DNA from 3 places in the Aerococcus sp. Group 2 genome. Region 2 is predicted to be linked to each of the others. Evidence: predicted binding sites of a transcription regulator. Region 2 holds the regulator's gene; each other region holds the start of a gene.
What was found. The regulator LexA, encoded in region 2, represses DNA repair genes until DNA is damaged. The targets are predictions, from matches to a motif close to CNAACANNTGTTNG.
Positions count from the first base shown of each region.

Region 1: a site for LexA is predicted at 1,956-1,969, ahead of JFU01_RS06825 (Y-family DNA polymerase). Genes of this name have one in related genera too.
Region 3: a site for LexA is predicted at 3,371-3,384, ahead of uvrA (excinuclease ABC subunit UvrA). Genes of this name have one in related genera too.

Region 1 is NZ_CAJHPA010000004.1:145,853-151,362, reverse strand. Features, by position in the region: gene JFU01_RS06830 (LPXTG cell wall anchor domain-containing protein) at 271-513, opposite strand; gene JFU01_RS06825 (Y-family DNA polymerase) at 611-1,900, opposite strand; gene JFU01_RS06820 (NADPH-dependent FMN reductase) at 2,126-2,677, shown strand; gene JFU01_RS06815 (DUF975 family protein) at 2,895-3,767, shown strand; gene JFU01_RS06810 (threonine/serine exporter family protein) at 4,220-4,984, shown strand; gene JFU01_RS06805 (threonine/serine exporter family protein) at 4,999-5,505, shown strand.
Region 2 is NZ_CAJHPA010000001.1:240,888-246,397, reverse strand. Features, by position in the region: gene JFU01_RS01075 (MucBP domain-containing protein) at 1-423, opposite strand, end outside; gene JFU01_RS01070 (pyridoxamine 5'-phosphate oxidase family protein) at 1,010-1,432, opposite strand; gene JFU01_RS01065 (Rqc2 family fibronectin-binding protein) at 1,573-3,228, shown strand; gene lexA (transcriptional repressor LexA) at 3,377-3,988, shown strand; gene JFU01_RS01055 (adenine phosphoribosyltransferase) at 4,073-4,588, opposite strand; gene recJ (single-stranded-DNA-specific exonuclease RecJ) at 4,585-5,510, opposite strand, start outside.
Region 3 is NZ_CAJHPA010000003.1:271,049-276,558, reverse strand. Features, by position in the region: gene uvrA (excinuclease ABC subunit UvrA) at 483-3,305, opposite strand; gene JFU01_RS05930 (alpha/beta fold hydrolase) at 3,801-4,424, opposite strand; gene JFU01_RS05925 (purple acid phosphatase family protein) at 4,642-5,510, opposite strand, start outside.

The DNA of each region.
Region 1 (5,510 bases), on a different contig from region 2:
TGCTATCGACCGAGCCCAGCCGACCTTGTCTACTTATTGACAAGATATCCTCAAAGGCCATCTTCAGCGCCTTTCACCTAGTTCCTCTCACCAAACGGAACCTCTCTTCAAAGTGGCTAACACTTACTCTCCTTATCAACGGATGATTTTATGGATAATTAACTATGCACTTAGTCTATCACCAGGAATCGCTCCTTAGCAAGTGTTCGCCTGATACTGGTTTATCATCACTAGTGTTCGTTTTTATCGATAGCTAGATTAGGATGAGCCCTATTTCTTGTTTTTACGGTTACGGAAGAAGAAAAATCCGCCCACAATCAGTAAGACGATACCGACAATTAGGGCTGTTCGAGTCACTTGGGCCCCAGTTTGTGGCAAGCTTTGACTGTAATAGGTTCCCGCTAGTACACTAGTCCCATCACCTAGTAAGAATACCACTAAGGCACTGAAAAGACTTAAGAAGTAAGCCGGCAAATTGTTACTTATTTTTAACATGATCTTTGTATTTTTCATCAGAATCTTCCTCTCTCTCTCATTTTCTAAACCCATTATAGCAAAAATGAGACTTACACCAAATTCATAACTATCCTGCTGACTTTTCGATCGCAACTTAAGCCTGGTGGCCGCCGATCAGCTTATTGCGCTCTAAGCCAGTCGCCCCTTCCACCAAACTATTGGCATAGAAGAGCGAGCTAGGGCCATAGTGGTCGTGGATTTTTTGCATGGTGTCATAGAGACGTTCTTTCTGCAAGGTGCGGTCCGGGTCTTCAAAGAGACTAAGTTGAATGCCCACCTTTTCTTGAAATTTACTAGCACTGAGGGCGATTTGACGGATGGGCTGCTTATCCTCATAGTACAAACGAAAGAGTTCCACCCAGGCGGCATTGAGGTCTTCAGGACGGTCAGTGGGATCAATGGGGACTTGATGGCGGAAGCCACGCTCAACCACCTCGTGGGAATACCCGATTGACAGAGAGACTTGGCCAGCGAGTAAATGGTGTTGGCGTAAGCGGGCCGCGATATCATTGCCCATCTCGCGAATGATAATAGCCACTTGACCTGGGTCAGTATAATCGCGCTGAAGGATTTGACTCTTACCAAAAGACCGCGAGGAAGGCACATATTTGTCACGGATAATGCTGTGATCAATCCCGTTAGCATGTTCAAAGAGTTCAACACCAATAATCCCTAATCGCTTTTGCAGGAGGTAAACATCGGCATGGGCTAATTCTTCCACAGTATAGACCCCTAATTGGTTGAGCCGCCGCTCTAAGCCCTTGGCAATCCCCCAGAAATCCCTCAGTGGGTCAATCTTCCAAAGCGTTTCGGGGATCGATTCATAGGACCAGTAATCAATATAAGGCGGAGTTTTCTTGGCTGAATTGTCCAGACACAGTTTAGCCAAGAGCGGGTTATCACCAATCCCTACCGTGGCGGTAATTCCAAAGGCCTGGTAGACATCGGCTTGGATTTTTTGGGCAATGGCTTCATTACTACCAAATAACTTGTGACTATAAGAAACATCCAAGAAACTCTCGTCAATACTATAGATATGGAGATCTTCTGGGGCGACGTAGTTCAAAAAAATCTCATTAATATCAAGATTAATTTCAATATATTGGCTCATATTGGGAGGGACAATTTGAATATTGTGGTGGCGGGGAAATTCAAAGAGCCGCGACCCGGTTTTCAAACCATACTTGGCCTTGACTGTTGGCGTAGCAGCCAGTACCAGGCCGCCATTAGCTTCTCCCCGTGACATGACGACTAATTCTGCTGTCAAGGGGTCCAGTTGCCGGGCCACACATTCCACACTAGCGAAAAAAGACTTCATATCGATGCATAGGACATCGTGTTTAGGTTCTCTACTATAATCAAAATCATAATTGTAGCGTTTCATAACTATTATCCTCTAACTGATTCAGTGACTGCTTGAACAACTTTTCTTCATTTTACGAACATATGTTCTATTTGTCAAGTGGATTACTAAAGCTAACTTTTAGCCACTTATTAAAAGTACTTACTTTTTGTGAGCATAAAATTTGTCATTGGCTTTCTTAGTGGTTAAACTAGGTAGTGTAGTTAGAAATTTAAAAAATAAAAAACGAAAGTAGGAGATATTATAATGACTAAATATGGTGTTGTTTTAGGTTCAATTCGTAAGAACTCATTTTCAGAAGCGATTGCTAAAGGAATCGTAAAAGGTTTACCTGAAGATGCAGAAGTCACCTTCATCGAAACCGCTGACCTTCCCCTCTATAGCCAAGACTATGACGAAGCACCAGAACAACCTAAAGAATATACGCGTTTCCGTGAAGAAGTAAAAGCCCAAGACGCTATCATCTTCGTTACCCCAGAACACAACCGTAGCGTTCCAGCAAGCTTGAAGAACGCCATTGACTTAGGTTCTCGTCCATACGGTTCCAGTGTTTGGGAAGGTAAACCAGCTCTTGTTGCTTCTCAATCACCAGCAGGAATTGGTGGGGCTATTGCTAACCACACTCTCCGTCAATCCTTAGTCTTCTTAGATATGCCAGTGATGCAACAACCTGAACTCTACATTGGTAACTCCGCAAACTTCATCGGTGAAAACGGTGAAATCACTGCCGAAGATACCCAAGAATTCTTAGCTAACGCTGGTAAATCCTTTGCTGAATTTGCCGCAAAATTCGTTTAAGCCTAAAACTTTAACCAGATAAAATATCGACAACGGGCCGTGACCATATGAAAGTCACGGCCCTTTTTTAATGCTTCACTTTGTATAAAATAGTCAAGCGATTCGCTATTTAATGACTTGAGGAACTTCATTTTTTTCATTTTTAAATAAAGTCTGCTGTGTTATCCTAGACTTAAGAAAAATTATTAGTCACTTAAACTCAGGAAAGGAGTTTATTATGGATAAATTAGCGCTTCCTAACCGGGCGATCCGTCAATCAGAAAAGGAAATTACCCCAAAAAGTCTCAAGTTCTTACTGGCTGACTTTGCTATTATTGTGATTCTTAGTTCTGCCATTGCATCAATTACTGACTTTACCTTTGCCCGTTTTCAATTCTCCGAGAATTCCATTGATTTGGTCAACACCTTGATTTCTACCCTGGTCTTTGCCCTGCTGAGCTATGGGATGACTTGGGGCTTGGTCGACGCAGCGAAAAACCGTAGGCCCTACCAAGCTTTGAGTGTGTTCCGACCTTTTAAGAAGAATTTCTGGCATAATGCTTGGACCAGCCTCTTAGCGCAAATCGTCAATATTATTGTGATTTGGCTAATCTCTTTTCTAACAGCCTTTGCCCTCCTCGTTTTCGCCGCCCTAGTCTTTGGCTCTGACGATGCCTGGCTCATAGTTGTCCTGGTTGGTGGGGGACTTTTAATCGGCTTAATTGCTTATTGGGTCAATATTAGTTTAGCTATGACCCCTATTTTGTTAAAGGAAGAACCTGAGATGGGCGCCTTCCAAGTCATCAAGACCAGTTGGGGCTTAATGAGAGGCAACCGCTGGAGATATTTCTGCTTGATGCTTAGCTATAAGTGGATCGCCTATCTGCTCATTTTCATCTCCCTCGTTGTGAGTTTTGGGGTTATCGTCTCTGTCGACACAAGCTATGGTTCAGGACTCAATTTCTTAGGGTTAGTCCTCTTCTTTGCTGTCGCCCTCTTCATCGTGTTCGTTTCTGTTTACTACGGACTGCGTTCGAAAGTAGCCGCTGCAGTCTTCTACCAAGCCCGGCTCGAACAAGAACGCGGTATTATCGAAGGCCAATTTGAATAGATTTAGACATCAAAATAAAATAATATGCCTAAGTGACTCACTAATTTAGGGGTCACTTTTTGTTTTGTATGGAATCTTTAATTTTTATTCTTGTTGACAAGTTATTTAGCAATATTTATTAGTCATCTAGCGGTAAGCAGTAGTGGCGCTTTGAAATCAGTTCTTAGCCATGAACAAGCAAGCCATATGAAGCTCGCTAGGTGAGGAACCTTAGTCTGAGCCGATGCTGCTTTAACCGTTGGAACATCAGTGACTTACGGATAAAGTACAAAACGGCTTTAGCCGTTATTGACCCTCTATATTTCAACGACTAGATTTCAAAAGCAGAACGAATGCTTATTATTGGATGAAGAATTTTTTACTAGTTATTGTCTAAATAAGCTTATCAAAAGTCCTTCTATGCTAGAATGAGAGTAAATGACTGGCACAAATTATCCAGGAAGGAGATTACTATGGCAGCCATCAGCGAAGAACAAAACCACTTACTTTTATCCACTTGTTTACTGGCCGGTAAGATCATGATGGAATCAGGTTCCGAATCCTACCGGGTCGAAGATACTATGCAGCGGATCGCCCAAAACAGCCACCGTTTCGATACCGCCTCCTATGTCACCAACACGGCCGTCTTTATGAGCTTAAATAAGCACTCAGACATGCAAATGGTCTTAGTCAAAAAGACCTCCACCGACTTAGCGAAAATTGATGACACCAACCAACTTTCCCGCTCTTACGCCGAAGGAAAACTTAACCTAGAAGAACTCTATCAGGCGCTCCAGGCCGTTGATAAGCAAGAAAAAACCTTCCCCTTTAGTGTGCAATTATTAGCTGCGGGCGCCGCCAGTGCTGCCTTTATGCTAATGATTGACTCAACCAACTACTGGGATATTGGTTTTGCCTTTGCCATTGCCATCATTGGTTTTGCTATTTCTGAATACTGCAAGGTAGAATTTGAAATTACCTTCCTCAGTGACTTTTTTGCGACTACCGTCATCGGCTTTTTAGCCCTGTCCCTAAACCGCCTAGGCCTGGTCAATAACCTGGACTCCTTGATCACGGGCTGTATCATGCCTCTCCTTCCTGGACTGGCCATTACTGGCGCCCTCCGTGACCTCTTTGCCCGGCAGTTAATTTCGGGCATGGTTCAAGCGGTTAACGCCATCTTAATTGCCATTGTACTCGGTGTCGGTATTGCCCTCACCTTGCAATGGTTAGGTTAGAAAGGAGTTCAGCCATGTTTACCATTATTGAACAGTTTGCCTTGTCCTTTTTTGGGACGGTCGCCTTTTCCACCATTATTAACGTCCCTAAGCGGGCCTTGCTTTATTGCGGCTTAACGGGAGCCAGTGGTTGGATGACTTATTACTTCTTTATGTCCTGGTTTGGTGACTTAATTGTTGCTAACTTCATGGCGGCTATTGTTATTGGGATTATCTATATTTACCTCTCGCGCAAGCTGCGTTTACCGGTGATTATTTTGAATACCCCCGCTATTTTGCCCTTGGTTCCAGGTAATGCGGCCTATCTCTTTATCCGTTATGCCGTGCAAGGCAATTATCAGTTAAGTGTTTCCTACCTGATGGACGTTTTCAAGGTTTCCGGAGCCATTGTTTTTGGCTTTATGTTTGTTAACCTGGCTGAACAACAGATCCGCCGCCAACGCCAAGAACGGGCTCGCCGGCGTTTAAAGAAAAAAGCGGCCAAAGAAAAGGCCGAAAAAATGAAAATAGCTAAGTCTTAATTCTT
Region 2 (5,510 bases):
TATAGGATCTTCATCATACTTCAATTCTTTATCTTTCACTTCAGGATCCCTTACAAAGTGCGTGACTTTTAAATTTGCATCACTTGCGGTTGGCATAGGATCTTTAGCATTTGTAGGTGCTGCTGTTTTAACTTCTTGAGATTTTTCAGCTTTGTTTAGAGAATTTTTATTAGTGTCTTTATTTTCTGGCGCTTCACCAGCATTATAAAAACTCACTTTATCAGGTAAGTTCTCATTTTTTTCACCAGTTAAAGACGGAGCTTCTTTCTCTCTAGCGTGGCTAGGTGTATTGTCTGTATTTGAAATTTCGTCCGCATAAACAGGCCCTCCTTGAGCAAACAAAAGAGTAGCAATTAGTACAGAACCAACACCCACAGATAATTTTCTGATAGAGAATCGCTGTCTTTTTTCATAATTATTCATATTTGTTTTATTCTCCTTTATATATTTATAAATTATGATTATATTATACACAATTAGGGTGTTTTTAAAAGCGGTTTTATAAGTCTTTGATGTCAAAATTTTTAAAAAATAATACACCGTAAAGAGCCTATCCCTTCGATGTGATTTCGTATAATTTATAAGGCTTACATTCTAATTCAGGGAATACTATTCACAAGTTTATAAATTGTGATTTTTCACCTAGTTTTAAAAAGACTCTGAGACTTTTGTCCTCAACTTATGAATATAAGCGGAGTATTCTTATTTCAGCTGAAAGCCTTACAGGCTGATCCAAAGCCCTGCTTGTCGTCTTTTATACTATTAATGGTCACTAAAGACTCAATAATGAAAGCAGTAGAGGTTTGCAAAGATGAATTATAAGATATTTTTTAATATTTATTCCTTGTGGTAAAAAAAGCGCTAGAGCTTTGGTATAAGCTTCTAGCGCAAAATATAATTTAAATTCGATCAATCTTATTTAGTATAAAAATTTTCACGTTCTTTTTATCAAAATAATAGCCAATAAAAAAGACTGTGATAGGGTCACAGTCTTTTCGAACGTTCTTAATTATTCACCAAAAGAAAATTCTTCTTTAACGTGATTTTGAAGGTGTTGGTAGGAACCTTCTCCTTCATATAATTGGAAGGCTTGAACGGTTGCACGTTCTTCTTCATCTGGGTAAACATCCTGTACAAATGGGTTATCTTTTAAGATTGCTTCAAGATGTTCTTTACCAATTTCACGAACAGTACCTTGTAAACGAATCACTTCAATGCCGTCTTCTTTTAACATACCAGTAATAGCAATCTTAGGATTATTGGTTAATTGTTTATAGAAGTTAGTGGTAGGAGCAGTCATGAAGAATACTCCATGTTCATTCGCTACACCAACATTAGCGTAACGTGCATCTGCTTCTCCGTCTTCATTTACTGTTGAGAATACACAAGCCCCGATATTTTCAAGAACATTCATATAATCTTTTAATTCCATATAATCATTCCTTTCTCATTACTTTATCATCATTATAGCATAATTAAGTTATAAACGAAAAGATAAGGCTTACAATCAAGGTTTTTAGCAATTTCTGGGCTTCTTTGTTATAATAATAAGTTATGAAAGTAGGTGATTCCATGTCTTATGATGGACTATTTATTCATGGACTTATACAAGAATTAAACGCATGCTTGGCTGGAGGAAGAATCTCAAAGGTGCAACAACCCTACGACCAAGAAATTCTTCTTACCGTTCGGTCAAATCGCAAAAATTATAAATTACTACTGGCAGCGACGCCACAAGCCCCCCGCGTTCAGCTTACTAATCATCAATATAGTGTGCCAGATACCCCACCCAATTTTTGTATGTTTTTACGTAAACATATTGATGGAGGAAAGATTATCAATTTCAGTCAATATGAAAACGACCGCATAATTATTATCAGTATTGAAAGCAAAAATGAATTGGGGATTAGTGAACCCTATAAACTCATTATTGAAGTCATGGGTAGACGCAGTAATATCCTAGTTCTTAATCAGGATGGTAAAATTGCCGACCTCATCACAAAAATAGATATTAGCCAAAACCGATTCCGTACCCTCCTACCAGGAGCTACTTACCATCTGCCTCCACAAGGAGATAAGGTCAATCCTTTCAGTATTAACCCCAATGAATATGACCTTAAGGCTGACGCTAAAAAAATACAGAAAACCTTTATGGGATTTGGCAAAGATAGCGCGATAGAATTAGCTCAGAGACTGACTGAATCCCAAGATAAAAGTGCGATTTTTACTGCCTTTCTCAATGCTTTTGACCAATCCCAACCAACCCTGAGTCAAAATGACGGTCAGGTCACTGCGACGGCTTTCCCCTATCAAAGCCTAGGCGGAACACAAACCAGTTACGAAACTTTTACCCAGCTCCTCGACGACTACTATGAAAAGAAAGCTCTCTTTTCACGGGTCAATCAGGTCAGTGAACAAATTAGCCAGGTTGTTGCTCAACGGATTAAGCATAATCAACGTAAATTAGCTAATCTTAAGCAAGATATGGAAAAAAGTAAACAGGCTGACGACTATCAAATAAAAGGTGAAATTTTGACCACTTACCTCTTTCAAGTGGAAAAGGGAATGACTAGTGTCCAATTACCTAACTATTACGCTAATAATAACTTCATCGATATTGCACTCGATCCTTTACTAGAACCTTCCCAAAATGCCCAAAAATATTTCCAACGTTATCGCAAACTAAATACGGCAAAACAGCATATTAAGGAACAAAGCCAAATTGCCCAAGCAGAATTAGATTATTTAGAAAGCGTTCAAGATCAAATTGAAATTGCTGAACCTAATGAATTAGAAGATATTCGTCAAGAACTTATCCGTGAAGGCTATATTAAACAACAAAAACATAATCACCATAAGCGCAAGAAACCTTTAAAACCGAGACAGTATCAAACAAGTTTAGGAACCACTGTCCTTGTTGGCCGTAATAATACGCAAAATGATGAACTAACCACAAGACGGGCTAACAAAAACCACTACTGGTTTCACGTTAAAGATATTCCAGGCAGCCATGTGATATTAGAAACTGACCAACCTAGTGATGAGGAGATCATCGAAGCAGCAACATATGCCGCCTATTTTTCTAAATACCGGCAGGCCAACAATGTCCCCGTAGATTATACACAGGTCAAGCATGTTAAAAAACCTAATGGAGCTAAACCTGGCTTTGTTAATTACTTTGAGCAAAAAACTGTCTTTGTAAGTCCTGATGCCCATTTACAAGCTTAATCAAGCAAGAAAAACGAACGCACGTTTGCACAAAGTTTCGAGCTATGCTACAATAAAAGCACGAATGAGAATCGCTTGAACCATTTTTATAGTAGATAAAAAATGAAATGACTCGGATAATATATATGGAAAGTTTCGGTGAAACAATATGAAAGAAAGACCCCTACAAGTCTTACAATGCATTTATGATAGTGTAAAAAATCAGGGCTATCCCCCTACGGTTAGAGAAATATGTGACCAAGTAGGATTAGCATCAACCTCAACTGTTCACGGACATCTTAATCGCTTGGAAGCAGGTGGTTATTTATTCAAAGATTCTACCAAACCCAGAGCCTTGGAAATTACCCATAAAGGTTTAAAGATGTTAGGCGTGGACCAACCCGGTATTCCTATTATCGGTACGGTTACTGCTGGACAGCCTATCGATGCTTATGAAGACGTTGACGGCTATTTCCCCACCCCACCAAGTCTTAATAGTCAAGATGGCGAATATTTCATGTTGCAAATTCGCGGAGAAAGTATGATCGAAACCGGTATCCTTGATGGTGACTATGTCATTGTTCGCCAACAAAGTTCGGCATCTAATGGTGATATTGTTATTGCTATGACAGATGATGACGAAGCTACCTGTAAACGTTTCTTCAAAGAAAACGGTCACTTCCGCCTCCAACCTGAGAATGCTAGTTTAGAGCCAATAATTCTTGATGACGTCACCATATTAGGTAAAGTCGTTAGCCTTTACCGCGAACATACTTTTTAAAGCAAAAACCGCTCTTTAAGTCATTTACACTGACTTAGAGAGCGGTTTTATTTGGATTATAAGCTTTATAGTATCTGGATACCATTATTCATAATTAATGAGGGACAGAATGTCTAAATCATTGATTAGTTGACGACCTTTAAGGCTTTCTAATTCAATAATAAAGGCAGCGCCAACGACTTCCCCACCAAGTTCTTCAACTAATTTTTTAGTGCCACGAATGGTCCCTCCAGTGGCCAAGAGATCATCAACAATGAGGACTTTTTGCCCAGGTTGAATAGCATCTTTATGAATTTCAATAGTATTGCTTCCATATTCTAAATCATATTCAATGCTGACTTTTTCACGAGGTAATTTATTCTTTTTGCGGGCAGGAACGAAGCCCTTGTTTAAAGCATAAGCTACTGGACAGCCAACGATAAAGCCCCTAGCCTCTGGACCAATGATTACATCTGCTGATTTTTCACGAGCAAAATCTGCAATTTTATCAACTGCATATTGAAAAGCCTCAGGGTCCTGGAGTAAAGACGTAATATCTCTAAAAATAATGCCTTCCTCAGGGAAATTAGGTATATCCTTAATGTAGTCTTTTAAGTTCATAAATTATCCTCCTGGAAAAAATACCGTGTTAAATTATCAATGGTTTCATTTAAAAGAAAGTTTTCTTTTTCGATTTGCCTTGCCCAATTTTTTAGGCTGGTTGACTCTTTTAAATCGATCTTATTCTGCCCTGGTCGAATACGATAAATCTGGCCATCTTGGTCTAAAAGCTCTGCTTCAACTAAAACTTTTAGCAATAAGTTAAGAAGAGGGAGCGGTAGCTTTAAATACCTAGCCAAGTCTGCTTTTTTTTCGGTCAAATCAAGTTCTTTATAGAAAATGAAATAACGATAAAGCAGAGCAAATTGATCGCGATTGGGCATACCAATTTTTCTTGCTGATATCGGACTATATGAAAATAGATAGATCGTTTCTATATTCTCATTATGAACGAAGTCTCTTAGCTTTTGCAAATTTTTTGGTAGTTCAAAAATAACTAACTGGCTATAATGTTCCCTGCTCTGCTTCAAGTCTTCTTCCCCTATTAAACAAGATTGACTAGGAATCTGCTCCTTATATTGAGCGATTAAGGACTTGCTTTCAAAATAATAATAACTTTGGGAAAGGGAGAAAATAAGGTCAGGATTTTTTTCTCTCCGCCAGTCAACGATTATTTTTTGGTCGCTAGCCATATCGAGTAAAATGGCTTGTGGCCGACTTTTTCCCTGCCAGGTATTAATTGATGCTTCGACAACCAGATCAACAATTTGACCAGTCTGTAAATAATTAGCCAAATTTCCCTTTTGAAAGCCGATAACTTCTAGCTGTTGATTTTCCTTAGTCAAAGAAAATTTTAAGGTGTTCTTATCTTTTCCTAATTGCTGTGGCGTTGAAATCGATTCATTTTCGATTAAAAATATAGGCTTGGGATTAGCTGTACCAAATGGTTTTAGGCGATTAAGCTCCTGAATATTTTCTAAGG
Region 3 (5,510 bases), on a different contig from region 2:
GCGGGGACTTGTGAAGTGACACGAAAGCGGCCAGGACGAACCCGACTGGATGTGAATTATGCTGAAGCCGTTCGATGCATAGCGAGTTACGGATTCAGTATGCGTAGCTCGGATAGTAGGCGCTAGCCGTACTAGCCGAAATCTGCTCCAAAAGTAGCCCTGGCATCCACTTCATAAACGATGTACAAGCCTTTGCCAAGGCTTTCCCCTCGTTTATTCCAGTTGCTATAGCTGTTCGAAGCGTTAGCGAGTTACAGATATAGTATGCGTAGCTCTCCAGTGCTTTAGTACTTTTGTCGCACTCTGACTTTGAAGCTCGCTAGGTGAGAGACCTCAGGCTCGAACCGATGCCATGGCTGTATAACGACTAAATTTCAAAAGCAAAACGAATGCTCATTAGTTTTATTTAGTAAAGAAGCAAATTTTGCTTAAGAAAAACCAAGCTCCCCACTTGGAGAGCTCGTCTATTTGTTAAAATGTGCTTATTTCTTCTTCAGTAATGGTTTGAGATATTGGCCGGTGTAAGAATCTTTATTTTTGGCGACATCTTCCGGAGTCCCGGTGGCGACAATGGTTCCGCCGCCGTTTCCGCCTTCTGGTCCCAAGTCGACAATATAGTCAGCGGTCTTAATGACATCCAAATTGTGCTCGATGACAAGGACTGTATTGCCTTCATCAACCAAACGTTGGAGGACGCCGATCAAGCGCTTGATGTCGTGGCTGTGGAGACCCGTGGTGGGTTCGTCCAAGATATAAATGGTATTCCCACTAGCCACCCTTTGCAGTTCACTGGCCAGCTTCATCCGTTGGGCTTCCCCACCAGACAGGGAGGGCGCTGGTTGACCCAAGGCCACATAACCCAGTCCTACATCAGCAATGGCTTGAAGCTTGCGGTGGATTTTGGGAATCGATTGGAAGAATTCCAGGGCTTCGTCGACCCGCATGTCTAAAACTTCAGCAATATTTTTGCCCTTGTAGTGGACTTCCAAGGTCTCGGCATTGTAGCGGGTTCCCTTGCAGACTTCACAAGGCACATAAATGTCCGGCAAGAAGTTCATCTCCACCTTAACAATCCCGTCACCCTTGCAGGCTTCACAACGGCCACCCTTAACATTAAAGGAGAACCGGCCCTTCTTATAGCCCCGCAATTTGGCCTCATTAGTTTGGGCAAAGAGGTCGCGGATATCGTCAAAGACTGAGGTATAGGTCGCCGGGTTAGAACGTGGCGTCCGCCCAATCGGACTTTGGTCGATATCGATCACCTTGTCTAAAGACTCATAGCCTTCAATGGCTTTCACCTTACCAGGGACCACTTGGGCCCGGTTGAGGTGACGGAGTAAGTACTTCTTAACCACTTCATTGACTAGACTGGACTTTCCTGAACCGGATACCCCAGTAATCAGGTTAAAGCATCCCAATGGAAACTTGACGTCGACGTCTTTCAAGTTATTGGCCGCTGCCCCTTTCACTTCTAGCCAGCCGTTATCGGTTTGGCGGCGTTCTTTAGGTACTTCAATAGCTTGTTTCCCGGACAAGTATTGGCCGGTCAAGGAATCCGGGTCATTGGCGACTTGATCAGGGGTTCCGGCTGAAACCACTTCCCCACCATGGGCACCGGCTCCTGGTCCCATATCAATCAGGTAGTCAGCTTGGCGCATGGTGTCTTCATCGTGTTCCACCACAATCAGGGTATTGCCCAGGTCGCGCATCCGTTTCAAGGACCGGATTAAACGGTCATTATCGCGTTGGTGGAGACCGATGGAAGGCTCATCGAGAACATACATAATTCCGGACAGGTTAGACCCAATTTGGGTGGCCAAACGAATTCGTTGAGCCTCCCCACCGGAAAGCGAGCCGGCATTACGGTCCAGGGTTAAATAATCCAGCCCCACTTCATCCAAGAAGCCTAAACGGGCATGGAGTTCTTCCATAATCGGACGGGCTATCTTTTCATCTTGGTCTTCTAAGTTCAAGTCCTTGAAGAATTCAATCACTTGGCCAATGGCTTTTTCCGTCACTTCGGCAATATCCAAGCCTTCCACCTTGACCGCCAAGGCCCGCTCATTAAGGCGTTTGCCGTGGCATTTAGGACAAGGGAGTTCCGCCATAAATTGGCTCATGCTTTCCCGGATCATATTGGAAGAGGAATTGTGGTAGCGGCGTTCCACGTTATTAGCCACCCCTTCAAAGGCCATATCCTTGTCAGTGACATTCCCAAACTCATTTTGATAGTTAAAGTGGAAAGTTTGGTCTCCTGACCCGTAGAGAAGCAGGTTTTGTTGGTCTTCACTCAGGTCTTCAAAAGGCTTGTTTTGAGGAATATCAAAGGCCCGGCAAGCCTGGTCTAAGAGGGCTGGATAGTAGCCGGAGGCCTTATTGTACCAAGGCACCAAGGCCCCCTCATCCAGGGACTTGGTCCGGTCAGGCACCACGATGTCTTCATCCACCTTCATCTTGGAACCGATCCCGTCACATTCCGGGCAACGACCAAACGGCGCATTAAAGGAGAAGAGCCGGGGTTCCAATTCCCCCACGGTAAAGCCACACAAGGGGCAGGCATAGTGCTCGGAGAAGAGGATCTCTTCATCGCCAATGATATCGACCAAGGCATACCCCTCAGTCAAACGCAGGGCGGTTTCTAGGGAGTCGGCCAAACGGGCCCGGATGCCTTCTTTAATCACCAAGCGGTCAATGACCACATCAATGTCATGTTTCTTATTCTTATTCAGTTCGGGCAGGTCCTCCACGTCATACATCTCACCATCGATACGAACGCGGACATAACCTTGTTGTTGGACCTTTTCCAGGAGCTTCTTGTGTTGGCCCTTCTTCCCGTAAACAATGGGAGCCAAGATTTGGATCCGGGTCCGTTCTTCTAAATTCTTGACCCGGTCAATCATCTGGTCGATGGACTGACTTTGGATCTTAGTGCCGTCATTAGGGCAAATCGGATGCCCCACCCGGGCAAAAAGCAGCCGCAAATAGTCATTGACTTCGGTAATCGTCCCCACGGTTGAACGAGGGTTGCGGTTGGTAGTCTTTTGGTCAATGGAAATGGCAGGACTCAAACCATCAATGGAATCGACATCCGCCTTCTTAATATTACCCAAGAATTGGCGGGCAAAAGCTGACAGGGACTCCACATAGCGGCGTTGTCCCTCGGCGTAGAGGGTGTCAAAGGCCAAGGAGGACTTCCCAGAACCGGACAAGCCGGTAATGACCACCATCTGGTTACGAGGAATAGTCACATTAATATCTTTTAAATTATGAGAGCGTGCACCACGCACGACAATTTCTTCTTTCAAATCGGTCACACTTCCTTAATTGCGTGAAAAGGTATTTGCTTTTCTTTTCATTGGCTATTTTGATACAAACAGGTGTTCTCTTTAATGGTTTATCATAAATCAAGCCCCAAACCTAGTATTGTCGGCTTAACCGTCCCAGACCGGGATGCACCCTTCATTATAACCAGCCAAGCTCGGGAATAAAAGCAATCAACTTTCAGGAGAGTGCGAGCTGACGACAAAAAGTGAAACGCTACGCATACTATATCTGTACGTCGCTTCGCTTCCTACAGCTATAGCAACTGGAAAAAATATGCGGAAATCCTTGAAAAGGATTGACAAATATTTTTGAAGTGGAGTTCACTTTTGTCAGCGAGCAGGTTTGAAACAGAGTGTGACGGTCACGCCAAAGGTCATTCATTCTGTGACTGGAGTATATTTTGATTAAATAATTCATATATTGAAAAAAGACTGGTCCTTGTATTCCAGTCTCCTAAATGGTTTATCTGTTCTATTTTAATTCTTCCAAAAGCCTGCGATCAGCTGAGCTAACACTTGGGGATTGTCGACATTGACTTCATGGCCTGAATTATTTACCAGGCTGAACTCACTATTTTTAATCGCCGTATGAAAGCGTTGGCTACTTGTGAGATTAAATCGATCCTTTTCTCCGCAAATTAATAAGGTCTTGCAAGTTATTTCTTCTAAATGAGTCGCAATGCTAAGGTCTTTGGTTGAAGCTATCAGGCTGATAAATTCATCTTTGCCTAGGCCTAATTGTGTAAAATTTGATTCTGGCATCAACTTAAATACCATCGCTTGTATAGTCATCAATAATTTAGGGATCTTGTAGGGAAGGCCGATTAAAATTAAGGAATTGACCTTCTCCGGGTAATTTTTGGCATAATCTAAAGCCAGTAGTCCCCCTAAAGAAAGGCCACATAAGTTGACCTTGCCAGGATAATTATTGACTTGCCTTTCAAAGTTTTGATAAAGGGTTTGGTAAGTATAAGGATCATTCTCAAATAATTCATAGAGATTGGGACACTGAACCGTCACGCTTTCTTCGTCTAAATATTTTTTAACTTGGTCCCAACTGCTACGATCTTGGCCTAAGCCGTGGATTAAAATATTCTTCATATATCGACCTTCCTAGATTCGTCTATAGATATTATATAAAAAAGAAGTCAGAATCCTAAATTCCAACCTCTATCATAATTTATCTTTTCTACTACTTTTAAGCCATTTCAATAATCTCAGCTGTGCCCTATCAATAAAAAAGCCGCTGACTTTCGCCAGCGACTCTAGTGAATTTGACTGCTGTCACAGTCTATTTAAAACGTGTTCCAGTCACACTCTACTTATCCTTTTTAATCCCGTAAGAATCAACTAATTCAACGGTCCGTTCTTCACCTTCGTGGAGGTTACCACTCATTTCATAGAATTCAATTAAGAATTCATCTTCGGTGACGGTATAAACCGCGAAGTTTTGATTTTGGGATTGACGGTAGTTTTCGTGTTTGTGGTCGAATTTTGGTGAGTCATCGGGTTGCTTAGCCACATCGAAGAGGCCGTTCCAGAGCTCAACATCGTCTTCAGTCATCCAATCTAATTTAGGACGAACCTTGTGGACATGGTCAGCACCCTTCATATAGATGGCGTCATAGGCCTTAGTCCCTGAGGTATTCGGGATGATGTAGGTAACCCCTTCTGGATTGACGTGGTATTCTACCCCATCTTTTTCGACTTTTTCGGTGTCTTCAACTTCCCCGTAAGAGAAGTTATCGGAAGTGTAAACTAGGGACTTAGTCCGGGTTAAGTTGTGGTCGTGACCTTGGAGAACCACATCGACATCGAGTTCATCCGCTAATTTAGCGAATTCTTCCCGGGTCACTTGGACGTCCTCATCTTGTAAGGCGTGGTAGGAAGCTGAGTAGATGGGTTTATGGTAGGCCAGGATGATCCAGTTGGCCCCATTATCACGAGCTTCTTGGATATCTTGTTTAGCCCATTCCATCTGTTCCTTACCAATGGCGCCTTGTTCGGGATTATCTTCGGATTCCTTGTTGTCGTTGGTGTTTAAGACCACAAAGTGAGCGCCGTTGTAGTCGTAGGAATAGTAGGAGTCCCCGGTCATGGCGTCATTAGTAATCGGCACATTGGTATGTTCGTTGAAGGCAGTTAAGTCCTTTTCGTCCCCTAAAACGGTATATTCATCGTGGTTAC